Regions from separate parts of the Geobacillus sp. Y412MC52 genome, predicted to be linked through region 3. Evidence: riboswitches for the same ligand, from Rfam matches in the RefSeq annotation. Region 3 holds a riboswitch; each other region holds the start of a gene.
The links. Region 3 has a riboswitch for S-adenosylmethionine ahead of GYMC52_RS06585 (hypothetical protein). Riboswitches for the same ligand answer to the same signal wherever they lie in the genome.

Region 1: linked by a shared signal. The riboswitch ahead of GYMC52_RS15555 (methionine ABC transporter ATP-binding protein) and the one ahead of GYMC52_RS06585 (hypothetical protein) in region 3 are both predicted to bind S-adenosylmethionine.
Region 2: linked by a shared signal. The riboswitch ahead of metK (methionine adenosyltransferase) and the one ahead of GYMC52_RS06585 (hypothetical protein) in region 3 are both predicted to bind S-adenosylmethionine.

What each region holds. Positions count from the first base shown of each region.
Region 1 is NC_014915.1:3,135,957-3,141,200, reverse strand. It holds gene GYMC52_RS15590 (acyl-CoA dehydrogenase family protein) at 1-779, shown strand, start outside; gene GYMC52_RS15585 (arsenate reductase family protein) at 862-1,227, shown strand; gene gcvH (glycine cleavage system protein GcvH) at 1,323-1,706, shown strand; gene GYMC52_RS15575 (YusG family protein) at 1,782-2,018, shown strand; gene GYMC52_RS15570 (toprim domain-containing protein) at 2,117-2,476, shown strand; gene GYMC52_RS15565 (thioredoxin family protein) at 2,473-2,790, shown strand; gene GYMC52_RS15560 (SCP2 sterol-binding domain-containing protein) at 2,937-3,284, shown strand; SAM riboswitch class I at 3,358-3,467, shown strand; gene GYMC52_RS15555 (methionine ABC transporter ATP-binding protein) at 3,555-4,583, shown strand; gene GYMC52_RS15550 (methionine ABC transporter permease) at 4,573-5,241, shown strand.
Region 2 is NC_014915.1:2,953,366-2,958,609, forward strand. It holds gene GYMC52_RS14490 (tetraprenyl-beta-curcumene synthase family protein) at 1-961, opposite strand, end outside; gene GYMC52_RS14495 (gamma carbonic anhydrase family protein) at 1,300-1,848, shown strand; gene metK (methionine adenosyltransferase) at 1,871-3,082, opposite strand; SAM riboswitch class I at 3,212-3,326, opposite strand; gene pckA (phosphoenolpyruvate carboxykinase (ATP)) at 3,545-5,131, shown strand.
Region 3 is NC_014915.1:1,312,440-1,317,683, reverse strand. It holds gene GYMC52_RS06610 (helix-turn-helix domain-containing protein) at 1-359, opposite strand, end outside; gene hutG (formimidoylglutamase) at 364-1,332, opposite strand; gene GYMC52_RS06600 (PaaI family thioesterase) at 1,473-1,889, shown strand; gene GYMC52_RS06595 (PaaI family thioesterase) at 2,244-2,726, opposite strand; gene GYMC52_RS06590 (VOC family protein) at 2,908-3,291, opposite strand; gene GYMC52_RS06585 (hypothetical protein) at 3,308-3,643, opposite strand; SAM riboswitch class I at 3,714-3,818, opposite strand; gene GYMC52_RS18130 (sensor domain-containing diguanylate cyclase) at 4,176-5,240, shown strand.

The sequences.
Region 1 (5,244 bases), 1.8 Mb from region 3:
TTGATGCGGAAAAGGCGAAAGATGGCAAGGAAGTGGCGAAATCGATCGCCGAATATGCGATCGAATGCTCATTGAACAAGTTTTTTGCGACGGAAGTGCTCGATTACATCGTGGATGAAGGCGTGCAAATCCACGGCGGGTACGGCTTTATGCAGGAATACGAAATTGAGCGCGCCTACCGCGATTCGCGCATCAACCGCATTTTCGAGGGGACGAACGAAATCAACCGCCTTCTCGTGCCGGGCATGTATTTGAAAAAGGCGGTAAAAGGCGAGCTGCCGCTCTTCCAAAAAGCGCAGCAGCTTCAGGAAGAACTGATGATGATGGCGGCCGAGGAACCGGGTTCGGGCGTGCTCGAACAAGAAAAATATCTCGTGCGCAACGCGAAAAAAATCGCCTTGATGGTCGCCGGTTTAGCGGCGCAAAAATACGGCCAGCGCATTGAAGAAGAGCAAGAAGTGCTCGTCAACATCGCCGACATCGTCTCGAACATTTACGCGATGGAATCAGCGCTTTTGCGCACGGAAAAAGCGATTCAGGCGAGCGGTGAGGAGAAAAACAAACAAAAATTGCTGTACACGCAAATTTTCTGTCAAGAGGCGTTCAATGAAATTGAAGCCCATGCGAAAGAAACGCTCGTCGCCGTCGAACAAGGCGACACGCTGCGGATGATGCTCGCCGCGCTCCGCCGGCTGACGCGCCATACGCCGATCAATGTGATCGCGAAAAAACGCGAAGCGGCCGCCGCGCTCATTGAAGCCGAACGGTATATTGTGTGATAGATAATGGGAAGTGCCAGGCAGACTGCCTGGTGCTTCTTATTTGTTTGCCAAACAGCGGAAATGAAAGGGAGGAGTGAAGATGGCGCTCACGCTCTATTGGTATCCAAAATGCGGAACGTGCCGGAAGGCGAAGCGTTGGCTCGATGAACACGGCGTTGACGTGCGGACGGTGAACTTAGTCGACGAGCCGCTGACGAAAGAGGAGCTCGCCCGTTTGCACCGTCAAAGCGGGCTGCCGCTCAAAAAATTTTTCAACACGAGCGGGATGAAATACCGCGAGCTTGGCTTGAAGGACAAGCTCGACCGCGCATCGGAAGACGAGATGCTCGATTGGCTCGCCTCGGACGGGATGTTGGTCAAACGGCCGATTTTGACGGACGGCGAGCGGGTCGTCGTGGGCTTTCGCGAACAAGAATACGAGGCGTTTTTCGCGGCGGGGACATAAAAAATTTTTGCAAAATCGGGTGAATTCAGTGAGTTTTTGCGGAAAATCGGTTATGATGAAAAGGAATATACATTTTGTCGCAATGGAGGGATTCGATGAACACGCCGAAAGAACTTCGTTACACAAAGGAGCATGAATGGGTGCGCGTGGAAGGAGAGAACGTGCGCGTCGGCATTACGGATTACGCCCAATCAGAGCTTGGCGACATTGTCTTTGTCGAGCTGCCGGAAGTCGGCGCAGAGGTTGCGGCGAACGAGCCGTTCGGCAGCGTTGAATCGGTGAAAACGGTCTCGGAATTGTATGCGCCGATCAGCGGCACGGTGGTCGAAGTGAATGAGGCGTTAAATGACCATCCGGAGTACGTGAACGAATCGCCGTATGACAAAGCGTGGATGATTGTCGTCAAACCGAACGATTTGAGCGAAATCGACAATTTGTTGACGGCGGAACAATACGAGGCGATGATCAACGAAGGATAAACGTTCCTGCAATCTTCGCTTCGATTCGGGCACTCTATACATACCGGAATTTGATTGAAAAAAGGGGTGCTCGCGATGGCGCTGCAAACGACGCGCATAGATGTCACGGACCGGATCATCGGCAAACTGAACGGCCGCTCGCTGGAGCTGTACGAGGAAGGAGAGCTCATCGGGCGCCTTCCGCTTCCGGCGGCCGTCCCGTTGAAAAATGGGTATACCGAACAAAACGGAAGAATTTACAAACAGGTGACCGCTACCGTTGAGCCGGACCAAAAATATGTCGATTGCGACGGGGAAGCGGGCTGGTGTTGAAAGGCAACGGTGGATGGCCGTTGCTTTTCATTTTCAACATTTGGCCGGCGCAGGACATACAATAATAGTATCCTCATTTGAAGTTAGGTGGGTCGGACATGCGACGCGTGGAAAAAGTGATCATCGTCGAAGGGCGATCAGACAAGCAAAAAGTGGCGGCGGTGCTGAACGAACCAGTCGTCATCGTCTGCACAAACGGCACGATCAGTGATGCGCGCCTTGAGGAGCTGGCTGATGAGCTGGAAGGATGCGATGTATACGTCTTGGCCGATGCCGATGAGGCGGGAGAAAAATTGCGCCGGCAGTTTCGCCGCATGTTTCCAGAGGCGGAGCATCTTTACATTGACCGGGCGTATCGCGAAGTGGCGACTGCTCCGCCTTGGCACTTGGCGCAAGTGTTGTTGCGCGCTCGTTTCGACGTCCGCATCGAATCGCTCATGAGGGGAAGAGGCGAGTGAAAGCGATCGACCGAAACGATGTCATGCGAGTGGTGGAAGTCGAGCCGCTTCTGGCCCTTTATTTGTATACACCGCTGTGCGGCACGTGCCAGCTGGCGCGGCGGATGCTCACGGTGGTGGAGCAGTTGTTTCCGGCGCTGCCGTTTTACGAAACGGACATCAACTATATCCCTGAGCAGGCCGTTGCGTGGAAAATTGAAAGTGTTCCTTGCCTGCTTCTTTTTAGGGACGGAACGATCGCAGGCAAGTGGTATGCCTTTCATTCCGTTCCGTATTTGTACGAAGTGATTCAAGCCTGCTTGCCGCCCCGATGATTCGCCTTTTTTTGACGCTGTTTGACACATTTCTTGGGAAATGACAAAAACGGCGCTCGTTCGTCAACGGGTTGTCGAGATTTTTGTGAAGGATTTCTCCTCTTCAGGTGGAAGTGAAAAAAATAAAAATGGGGGAGGGGATATCCATGGAAATGCGTGAATTAGTCGGGCAGTTCGTGGAACGGATGCAAGTGTTGCGCCATTTGGTGCCGATTTTGCCGGATGAGCAGCTATATGTTCGGTTTGAAAGCGATGACGAAACCGCCTTGCTGTTGATCGGCAAGGAATCAGCCGCTAGAGGGATGGAAAACGATGAACGGAAAACATTGACGGTGCGCGGCTCCAAAGAGGCGCTCGCGTCCCTGCTGAACGGCGAACTGAAGCTGCAGCAGCTCGTCCGGTTGCGTGAAGTGCACGTGTCAGGAAACTTCCGCCAGCTTTTGCTTCTTGAATCGCTCCTCCATTTGGCCAAGCCGTATCGGCACGTCGGATAAAAAAGATGTTGACACGATTCGACAGACAATGATACAATCACACTCGTAATCAATTGAATAGGCGATTGTTGCGCTCTTATCAAGAGAGGTGGAGGGATGTGCCCAATGAAGCCCGGCAACCGTCAGCGCATCTGCTGAAATGGTGCCAATTCACACAAAGCGGCCTGCTTTGAGAGATAAGAGACGGAATGGTGCACGATACCTTTCTGTTCTCTGCGGGCAGAAAGGTTTTCTTTTTGCGCTCTGCCGCTTGGGGAGGAAGGTGAAACGATGATTACACTCGAACAAGTGACGAAAATCTATCAGGCGGCCAACGGCTCGGTCACGGCTGTCGACAATGTGTCGCTTGAGATTCGCGAAGGGGAAATTTTCGGCATTATCGGCTACAGCGGCGCGGGGAAAAGCACGCTCATCCGCTTGCTCAATGGGCTCGAGAAGCCGACGAGCGGCCGGGTCGTCGTCGCCGGGCGCGATATGACGCGCGTGAAAGGGCGGGAGCTGCGCAAGGCGCGCCAAGAAATCGGGATGATTTTCCAGCATTTCAACTTGCTTTGGTCTCGCACGGTCAGGGAAAACATTGCCTTTCCGCTTGAAATTGCCGGCGTCCCGAAAGAGGAGCGGAACAAGCGGGTGGATGAATTGATCGAGCTTGTCGGCCTTTCCGGGCGCGAGGATGCCTACCCGTCGCAGCTGAGCGGCGGGCAAAAGCAGCGGGTCGGCATCGCCCGGGCGCTCGCCAACAACCCGAAAGTCTTGCTGTGCGACGAGGCGACATCGGCGTTGGACCCGCAGACGACTGATGCGATTTTGGACTTGCTCGTTGACATCAACAAGCGTCTTGGGCTGACGATTGTGCTGATCACCCATGAAATGCACGTCATCCGCAAAATTTGCGACCGCGTTGCGGTGATGGAAAGCGGCCGAATCGTCGAGCAAGGCGAAGTGTTGCATGTGTTCCGCAACCCGCAGCAACCGATTACGAAACGGTTCGTCAAGCAGCTGATCGAGCCCGAGGAGACGGAAGAGGCGATTTCCCATTTGTTTGGCCAATACCCGAGCGGGCTGATCGCGCAGCTGACGTTCGTCGGCGCGGCCGCCGGAAAGCCGCTCATCACCGAAGTGGTGCGCCAGTTTGCCGTCGATGTCAACATTTTGCAAGGGAAAATTTCGCAAACCCATCAAGGCGCCTATGGGGTGCTGTTCGTGCACCTCGACGGGGCGAAGGATGAAATCGACCGGGCGCTTGACTATATTCAACGCCAGCAAGTGGCGGTGGAGGTGATTCACGATGCTCGCTAACCTCCTGCCGAACGTGCAATGGGAGACGATGTGGGCGGCGACGGTCGAGACGCTGTATATGACGGGAGTGGCGGTGGCGGCCACTTTCGTCCTCGGAATCGTTCTTGGCTTGCTTCTATTTTTGACAGCGAAGGGCAACCTATGGGAAAACCGGTTTGTCAATACAGTGATTGCGGCGTTTGTGAACATTTTCCGCTCTATTCCGTTTATTATTTTGATCATTTTGCTCATTCCGTTTACCACCTGGCTCGTCGGGACGATGCTTGGCGCCAATGCGGCGCTGCCGGCTTTGGTCATTGGGGCCGCGCCGTTTTACGCCCGCATGGTGGAGATCGCCCTTCGCGAAATCGACAAAGGCGTCATCGAAGCAGCCCAAGCGATGGGCGCCTCAACGTGGACGATCATTTGGAAAGTGCTCTTGCCTGAATCGCTTCCAGCGCTCGTCTCCGGCATTACGGTGACGGCGGTGTCGCTCGTCAGCTATACAGCGATGGCTGGAGCTATCGGCGCCGGCGGGCTTGGGAACTTGGCGTATTTGGAAGGATTCCAGCGCAACCATAACGATGTGACGTTTGTCGCGACCGTGTTGGTGCTCGTCATTGTCTTTGTCATTCAGTTGATCGGTGACTTTGTCACTTCAAAAATCGATAAACGATAAAGG
Region 2 (5,244 bases), 1.6 Mb from region 3:
ACAAATACAACCCAAGAAGCCCTCGGTGAATAAGGCGGTGAAACTCGCCGTGCGGAAGGGCGCCGACATGGCGGTCGGCCTCTTCGATGAAATGGCAAAGCCGCTCAAGCATCACCGTTTCATTCGGATAGTAAAAGCAAAAGTTTAAATCGCCGCCGTCCCGGTCTTCCTCCTGATCGATCAAATAGTCGAGCAAAATGTGCAGTCCTTGAATGTACGGAAAATAACCGTCGCGCACTTGTCTCGCCATCTCCGGCGGCAACGATTCGCCAAACGCATAGGCGACGAGGCAGAAAATGCCGAGCGTCGAACCGGAGCAGGCGGAAAACTCATACCATTCCATCGGCGGCAAGGCGTCTTTGTATTGCGCGAACCATTTCTCCAGCCGCGGCACCCGCTCGCTCGCTTCGACATGTTTATGCACTTGCAAGTCGCAATAATATCCGGCCAATTCATGCAAAAATGGGGCGATCGTCTCATAATGGCGCACCGTCTCGAGCACCTTTTGGCACGTGCGGACGAGCGCCGGCAAATAGCCGCCGTCTTCCTGTTCGCGGCGATGGCGGTAATAGTTCGACGGCTCCGCGCCGATCGTCAAAGCGTCCGGCATCGAATCGTGCAAGGCGCGAAAGTCGAGCGGATCGAGCGAGGTGCTGCGGTCGCACAAATTATCCAAATAATCGCTGATCGTCTGGTAAGCAACGATAAAGCGGATGCAATCCTCCATGTTTTCTCCGGCCAAGAGCGCCAAAATGGAGCCGCCTTCGCAATGGAACGTTTTCGAAGCGATGCTCGCCAAGGCCTGGCGCCGCAATTCCGGGTCGGGAATGCGCTCGGCCTGGCGCCGCCAATAGGCAAGCTCGCGGTGGACAAGCGGAAGCACGTCACGATACACCATTTTCATCAAGGCGATGGGGTTTTTCGGAATGTTCAATCGGCTCACCTCAGGTGCAAACACCATGGTCTCGTCTCCTAGCATTTCCATCTTATCGGCAACCAAAATCGTTTCGCGTCTGAACAGCCTGCGATCTCGTCTTCCAGTATTGCCATCAATGCGGCCGGGGCAAACCATAAAAGGGTTGGCGATGGAATGAAAAAGCCGCTCAACAACGGTTCTTCTCACGTTGAGAAGCTTTGTGAAATCGGATCTTCTTTCCCGATCCCAACCACTCATCGGGCGAAACGAAACGTTTTTCACCAATCCCGATCAGGCGCGCTCGCTTTCGTTGGCGATTTGGACGCAGCGTTGTACAATACATGGTGAACGATCGATTTTGCAACAGAAAGGAACGAACGCCCATGATTTACCCATACAAAGGCAAAACGCCGCAAATTGCCGCCTCCGCCTTTATCGCCGACTATGTGACGATCACCGGCGATGTCGTGATCGGCGAAGAGACGAGCATTTGGTTCAATACCGTCATTCGCGGCGATGTGGCGCCAACGGTGATTGGCAACCGGGTCAATATTCAAGATAACTCAATTTTGCATCAAAGTCCAAACAATCCGCTTATCATTGAAGACGGTGTAACAGTCGGCCATCAAGTCATTTTGCACAGCGCCATCGTTCGCAAAAACGCGCTCATCGGCATGGGCTCGATCATTTTGGACCGCGCGGAAATCGGGGAAGGCGCGTTTATCGGCGCCGGCAGTTTAGTGCCGCCGGGCAAAAAAATTCCGCCCAACACGCTCGCCCTCGGCCGGCCGGCGAAAGTCGTCCGCGAACTGACGGAAGACGACATCCGCGAAATGGAGCGCATACGCCGCGAATATGTCGAGAAAGGGCAGTATTACAAAGCGCTGCAGCAACAGCGGACATCGTGCGCCAACAAAAAAGAGCTGCCGTGATCAGGCAGCTCTTTTTCTTTCATCACTTGTCCGCCAACGCCAGCGCTTGTTCTTTCAACAAGGCGGCTTTGTCGGTGCGCTCCCACGGCAGGTCGATGTCCGTACGCCCAAAATGGCCGTAAGCAGCCGTCTGTTTGTAAATCGGGCGGCGAAGGTCGAGCATTTTGATGATGCCCGCCGGGCGGAGATCGAAGTTGTTGCGCACGACCTCAATCAAAATGTCTTCCGACACTTTGCCGGTGCCGAACGTATCGATCGAAATCGAAACTGGGCGGGCGACGCCGATCGCGTAGGCAAGCTGCACTTCGCATTTGTCGGCCAGTCCTGCCGCGACGATGTTTTTCGCGACATAGCGGGCCGCATACGCCGCCGAGCGGTCGACTTTCGTCGGATCTTTGCCCGAGAACGCGCCACCGCCGTGGCGGGCGTAGCCGCCGTACGTATCGACGATGATTTTGCGCCCCGTCAACCCAGCATCCCCTTGCGGACCGCCGATGACAAACCGTCCTGTCGGGTTGATGAAATATTTCGTGTTCTCATCAAGCAGCTCCGCGGGCACGACCGGCTCGATGACCTGTTCTTTAATGTCGCGCTGGATTTGCTCTTGCGTAATTTCCGGATGGTGCTGCGCGGAAACGACGATCGTATCGACGCGCACCGGTTTGCCGTTTTCATCGTATTCGATCGTCACTTGTGTTTTCCCGTCCGGCCGCAAGTACGGCAAGACGTCCGTTTTGCGCACTTCCGCCAATCGGCGCGCCAAGCGGTGCGCAAGCGAAATCGGCAGCGGCATCAATTCTTCCGTCTCATTGCAGGCGAACCCAAACATCAATCCTTGGTCGCCGGCGCCGATCGCTTCAATTTCCTCGTCAGTCATCTGACCTTCGCGCGCCTCGAGCGCCCGGTCCACCCCCATCGCAATGTCCGGCGATTGTTCGTCAATCGACGTCAGCACCGCGCACGTATCAGCGTCAAATCCGTATTTGGCGCGCGTGTAGCCGATCTCCCGGACCGTATCGCGGACGATGCGCGGAATGTCCACGTATGTTGATGTCGTGATTTCCCCGCTCACGAGCACCAGCCCGGTCGTGACGCTCGTTTCGCAGGCGACGCGGGCGTTCGGATCTTTTTCCAAAATGGCATCCAAAATGGCGTCAGAAATTTGGTCGCAAATTTTATCCGGATGTCCTTCCGTCACAGACTCTGAAGTAAACAAGCGGCGTTTGGCTGACATTCGGTTTGTTTCCTCCTCTTGGCATAATGTGGCGACACGGAACTCATTTCCCTTTTTCCCTTCGCAATATAAAAAACCTTTCCTGTAACGGCTGAGGAAAGGTCATGGCAATCGTATTGCTTCCTTTCACTCTTATCGTTCAAGGACTGCGCCTTGCCACAGGTTAGCACCATTTCACACATGTACAGTTGTGACGGTTGCTGGGCTTCATCGGGCCTGTCCCTCCACCGGCTCGGGATAAGAGTATCCGTTCAATGACTTATCTTATCGCAATGGAATCGGCAAAGTCAACTATCAAAATTCATTTTTTATCATTTCCAGCCGCGAAAATTCTTTCCTCAAGAAAATCGACACATTGGGCAAAATAAAGTTTGAAAAACCCACACAATTAGTATGGACTATTAATAAAAATGTGTTATACTATTTTCAAGAGTGATTTCAAAAAGAAGGCAGGTTTTGAATATGGGGATCGCAAACATGACGAACAAGCTTGATTTATTGCTGCAAAAACCGTACGTGCATCATCAACTGTCCGTCGCCGAGCTCGTTGAGAAAGTCCTGCAGCGGAACGAAGGACGGCTGACGCACACCGGAGCCGTCGCGGTGACAACCGGCAAGTACACAGGGCGGTCGCCGAAAGACAAATACATCGTCGAAGAACCGTCAACGAAGCAAACGATCGACTGGGGAGCGGTCAACCAGCCGATGTCTCCGGAGACGTTTGATAAACTGTACGACAAAGTGCTCGACTATTTAATGAAGAAAGATGAACTGTTCGTGTTTAAAGGCTTTGCCGGCGCCGATCCGAAATACCGGCTGCCGATTCAAGTCGTCAACGAATTCGCCTGGCACAACTTGTTCGTCCATCAGCTGTTCATCCGGCCGAGCGCCGAGGAGCTCGCCGCGCATGAGCCGCAATTCACCGTCATTTGCGCGCCGAACTTTAAAGCCGACCCGAAAGTTGACGGCACGCGCTCGGAAGCGTTCATCATCATCTCGTTTGAACGGCGCACCGTGTTGATCGGCGGCACCGAGTATGCCGGCGAAATGAAAAAATCGATTTTCTCGGTGATGAACTATTTGCTGCCGGAACAAGGCATCCTGCCGATGCACTGCTCGGCCAACGTCGGCCAGGAAGGCGACGTCGCCCTCTTTTTCGGCTTGTCGGGAACGGGAAAAACGACGCTCTCGACCGACCCGAACCGCCGCTTGATCGGGGATGATGAACACGGCTGGTCAAGCCGCGGCATTTTCAACATCGAAGGCGGCTGCTATGCGAAATGCATCAACCTATCGCGCGAGAAAGAGCCGCAAATTTTTGACGCCATCGGCTTCGGCGCGGTGCTCGAAAACGTCGTTCTCGATGACGCGACGCGGGTGCCGAATTACGACGACGGCACGCTGACGGAAAACACGCGCGCCGCCTACCCGCTTCAGGCGATCCAAAACATCATCGATCCGAGCGTCGCCGGCCATCCGTCCACGATCGTGTTTTTGACGGCTGATGCGTTCGGCGTCCTGCCGCCGATCAGCAAGCTGACGCGCGAACAAGCGATGTACCATTTCTTAAGCGGCTACACAAGCAAACTCGCCGGCACCGAACGCGGCGTCACCGAACCGGAAGCAACGTTCTCAACGTGCTTTGGCGCACCGTTTTTGCCGCGCCCGGCCATTGAGTACGCGGAAATGCTCGGGCAAAAAATCGCCGAACACAACGTTCGCGTCTTTTTGGTCAACACCGGCTGGACAGGGGGACCGTACGGCGTCGGCAGCCGCATGAAGCTCGCCTACACCCGGGCGATGGTGCAAGCCGCCGTCGAAGGGGAGCTGGACAACGCCGAAACGGTGCAAGACCCGATTTTCGGCCTCGCCATCCCAACCCACGTCCCCGGCGTGCCGGATGAAGTCCTGCAGCCGCAAAACACATGGGCCGACAAACAAGCATACGAACAAAAAGCAAAAGAGCTGGCGCAAAAATTCCGCGCCAACTTCCAAAAATTCGCCCACATCGATCCGTCCATTGAAAAACTCGGCGGACCGCTCGTGTAACAAGAACCCGGCCGGACACGGTATTCCCTGTCCGGCTGTTTTTTTATTTCTTTCCTTTGCTTTGGGCCTCACATTTCGCCCCCTTCCCACGAAAATCGGGAGGATTTTTTCAT
Region 3 (5,244 bases):
AGCGAGACCGCCGTCCTCAACGCTTGTTTCAGCTTGGCGGGCTCAAGCGGCTTCACAAGCAAATCGACGCATTGCCAGTCGATGGCTTGTTTCGCCCGCGCAAACGTCGCCTCGGCCGTTGCGGCAATCACGCGTTGGCAAAACAAGCGGACGTGGGCTGTCACCTTTGACCATCGTTCATACGGAATCATATCCAGTTCGACGTACAATAGCTCCGGCGCCTCCCGCTCAAGAAGAGCCATCATCTCCTCCACATTGGCCGCCGTGTACACCTGCTCGATCGGCAGCGAATACGCGGAAACGAGCCAGCGGATCGCTTCTCGTTCCTTGTCGTCCCGTTCGGCAATGACCAATTTCACGTTCTCACCGCCTTGGCTGCAATCGTCGAAAATGAAGGAGCGCTTCCATGCAAAAGGCGGCGGCCAACGCCACCGTTTTTCCGCCTTCATCCCAGAGTGGATTGACTTCGCAAAGATCGACGCTGATCGTTTTCGGATGAGAAACGATTCGGCGGATGAGAGCGCGCGCCAACGACGGAGCGAGCCCAAACGGCGACGGTGCGCTCACCCCCGGCGCAGCGGCCGCGCTGATGGCGTCCATGCAAATGGTGAGCATCACGGCATCGTGATCGGCGGCAAACTCCTCGATTTGTTCATAGGCGGCCTCGATCGGTCCTGCGGTCAGCTCGTCTTCAAGCATGTACCGGCAGCCGTACGTCTCGGCCGCCGCAAACAGCGCCGCCGTGTTGCCGATCCGCTGAATGCCGAGGCAGAAGTAACGGACCCGTTCGTCTTGATCCAATATTTGCCGAAACATCGTCCCGGACGTCGGGCCGTCATCGTACGGGCGCAAGTCGAAATGGGCGTCAATGTTGAGGATGCCAAGGCGGGCTTCGGGCCCGAGCGCTTCGCGAACGCCCAAGTAATGGCCGTACGCCGTCTCATGGCCGCCGCCGATCACGATAGACGCCATCCCGTTTTTCAGCAGGCGGGCGACCGCCTTCCCAAGTTCAGTCTGGCTTTGTTCGAGCCGTTCATCGACGCAAACGACATCGCCTGCGTCATAGACAACGACCCCTTCCGGAAGATGCCAAGGCAGCCGGGCCAGCGCCGCTTTGACGGCGGCCGGCGCCTCTTTCGCCCCTTGGCGGCCTTGGTTGCGGCGCACTCCTTCGTCGCACGCAAACCCGATGAATGCCGCCGCTCGTTCCACCGTCTCCAATGGCTTGGACAAATCGAGCAAGCGAATGCGCTGATGAAGACGAAACGCCTGCTCATCGCTCACGCTGTCAATCCGTCCCGTCCAACGGCCGGCGTCTGGCGGTTGATACATGAGACCATCTCCTTTCCATCATCAGCTGCTTGTTTCTTTCGCCACAGCTTTGCCGTTCTCCTCCCCATGCACGCGGAAAGAGGAAATCGCCGCCGTTTGGCGAATAAAAAACATGATTGACAACAGAAAGGGTGTTCCACATGAAGCCAATGACCAACTTGCATGACGTCATCGCCGGTCAAAGCGCGCCGCCCCCATGCGACGAAACGCTCGGCGTCCGCCTGACGGAAGCCCGAGACGGCTATGCGAAAGGCGTATGGACGATCAGCGAATCGCTGCTCAACGGCAACGGGGTGATTATGGGCGGGTTCGTCGGGGCGGCGGCGGACATTCTCATGGCGTATGCGGTGACGACCTTGCTTCGCGATGACCAAATGCACGCCTCCATCAACTTGCAGACGACGTTTCACCGCCCAGCGGCGGCTGGAGAAGCCGAAATCGAGGCGCGGGTGGAAAAGTTCGGGAAAACCGTCGCCTATGTAACCGCCATCGTGCGGCAAAACGGCAAAGAAGTGGCGAGCGCCACGTCGTCGGTGCTGATCATGGACAAACCGTGAAGGTGATGGATCTCCAAAAGGGGTTTTTGCGCATGCTCGTTCTCCTTGGATTCGACGAGGCCAAACAGCAGCTGCTGTTGTTGGTTTGAACGCATGGAAAGCGATGATCAGAGGAATCCGATAAAACCGGTGAAAAACGATGATGTTCGCCAAATCGGTGGTTTTGTTGAAAAAGGAGAACCAATTTCACAAGGTTTCCCCACTTGAGAAGAGGCGTTGTCGAGTTGCCTTTTTCATGACATCATCAGTCCTCAATGGCGAAACGAGGTGAGGCGCAGCCGTTTTCGACCAGTTGCCAAGCGCCGGAGAAAGCGCTGTCAAAAACAGCCCTTCTCCGGCGCCTTTCGTTGCTTGTTACCCACGGACAAACGTTTTCGGCATCACGACGGCCACGACTTGGCCGCGGGCGCACAGTTCGCCGTTGGCGAACACTTCGGTGTCCACTTTCCATTTTTTCGGATGAATCTCCGTCACAGTGCCGACGGCGACAAGCGGCACTCCGTGCGGCGTCGGCTTGACGAAATCGACGTGAAGCGACGCAGTGACAAAGCGCGGCGGCGTTTCCCCGCTCCCTGGTTCATGGCCGTTTTTCCGATGCAAGGCAAGCGCCGCTGAACCGGTGCCGTGGCAATCAATGAGCGAGGCGATCAGCCCGCCGTACACAAACCCTGGGATCGCCGTATGTTCCGGACGCGGCGTATACACCGTCACCGTTTTGTCGCCCCGCCACCCGGTGCGAAAATGGTGGCCTTGTTCATTCAGACGCCCGCAGCCGTAGCACCAGGCGAATTCATCAGGGTAGTCGTCTTGAATCGCGTGCACGATCATTTCTTCCACGTCAGCCTCCCCCCTCTCTTTTTCTAGTATACCATTGAATCGAGAAGACGACGACTCCTACATGGACGGTTGTTGTCTAGCGGCAGGCAAGGCCATACGAAGAAAAATGGAACGAAGCGCCAATCGCCAGACGGCAAATTCATAGGCGGCCCAAACAGCTGGCCGCCTAGCGTGACGCCATTTATCGAGCAGGCTCGTAAAATTCGATCCATTCACCGTCGGGCCCGCGGAAAAACAAATATTTCGCCCCGTTCGGAAGTGTCGTTATTTCTTCCCACACAAGCGGCACACCGAGCGACTGAAGCCGTTCTTTCTCCTGCTCAATGCCTTCCACCGTAAACGCCACATGGTGCACTTTTCCTTCCGTCGGCAAATCCGGGTTGTATCCTTCGATCAGCTCGACAATGATCGAGCCGCCAATCCCTAAAAACGCCAATTTCATCGTGCCGTTCGTATGAATCATTTCGTCGAGCAGCTCCAAGCCGACAACATTTTGATAAAACTCTTTCGATGCCTCGATGTCTTTCACTTGAATGCCGACATGTTCAAATTTTTTAACTGCCATTCGTCCCTCTTCCTTTCTATGACTCAGTTAACCATACTGCTTGTAAATACGGCGTCATCTGCATCGGGAAAATCCCTTTTTTCCCAAGCTCTGTCCATATGTAGCGGTCAAGGGCGTACGGCCCTTCGGCTCTCCGTTCGTCCGCTTCTCCGCTCGTCAACAAGATGGAAAACACTCTCCCTTGTGCGCTCCCATACAAATGGCTGTAGCCCTCCCCACGGTCGACATGCACCGCCGCCTTAGGGTCAAACCGGATGAGCTCCGCCTGCACACAGCGCATGACATGAACGGCAAACGCCGCAACCGAGAAATGGGCCGCCATGCAGGCACGGAGCGAATAGGGTTCCGCCACCGTTTCTCTCACCTCCCGTCCGCAAAAAAACCCCTTCGCCTCGGAATGATGCGAAAGGGGTCATGAGCCGTTCTTATCATCCAAAGCGAAGCCGCTTTGCAGGTGTTAGCACCTTGCCAGAGGCAGGTTGCTGTGGGGTCATCAAGCCCGTTCTCTCGCCCACTCTTGATAAGACGTATGCTATTTTCCCCTATCCTACCACACATTCGCTGGGATGGCAATGGTTTTCACTGATTGCCCTGCGTCCGGCTGTTCCAAGATGTCGCGACAGCCGCTCCAGCTTCACCCTTAAAGGACTTGGAGGTTGGTGGCGTATGATGATTATTTAGAACAATGTTTTAATATGTTTGATTAATCTCTCGCCTCTAAAGAAAAGTGTTCAGAAGAGAGCACCCTGCGGTGGATTGATCTTTTTGCACGATCAGTGAAAAAAATACAGCGATCGTTCGACAAAACTAGACAAAAACAGATAAAAACATGGTAAAATGACATAGTGCATCTATTTTTTTGCAGATTGGAGGATTGCTTCCGCATGGACAAGCAGTCGATCATGACGCATTATGGGGCGCTTTACTTTTTTATGCCTGCCGTGCAATGGGTGGTTACTGAACACGGAGTCATTGCCGATATGAATGACTATGCGGGTGCATCGTTGGGCTACGATCGGATTGAACTCATCGGCGCCCCATTTCAAACTATTTTCCATCCTGACGACTGGGCGTCCCTCGCTCACTTGCTTCCTCAACCGACAGATGAAACAGTCCGCACATTCACGGCCAGAACGGTGCATAAAACCGGCAAATTATGCGCTGTTCGCGTGCATATGCGTTGGAAAACATTGAACGATACGCCGTTCCTCCTCATCTCGTGCTCTGACATGACCGCTGAAACACATGCGGAGCGGCTGCTCGCTGAACAGACTCACATTTTGAAGCAAATCATCAAACACGAGCCGCTCGATGCCATTCTCACGTCCATTGCCAAGGCGGCTGAAGCATTGCGGCCTCCAGCCGTTTGTTCGATTTTGGTTGCCGATGACGACGGGCGACGCCTTTACCATGGAGCAGCGCCAAGCTTGCCATCCGCTTATATCGAAGCCATGAATGGAATCGAAATCGGGCCGCAATCTGGATCGTGCGGCGCGGCCGCCTATCAAAAAGAGATCGTGATTGCAAGCAGCGTGGCAAATGACCCCCGCTGGGCGTCTTATGCGCAATTGGCGTTGGCGCACGGATTGAGAGCTTGCTGGTCCATGCCCATTCTCTCATCATTCGGCCATGTGCTCGGAACGCTGGCGTTTTACTATCCGACCGAACGCGAACCGGAACCGGAAGATATGGAAATCATGTCGGCGCTGTCATCGCTCGCGAGCCTCGCCATGGAACATGAGGGAACAAGGAAAGCGCTCGAAGAAAACAGGCGGCTGTATGATTCCCTGTTCCATTACCATTATGATGAGCTCACCGGATTGCCGAATCGGCGTCGATTTTTGCAGCTTGCCAAGGCAATGCTGTCGAAACTGAAAGAAACGAAACAACACGGCGCCATTTTGTATATTGATTTAGACGGCTTTCAATATATTAATGACTGTAGATGAGCAT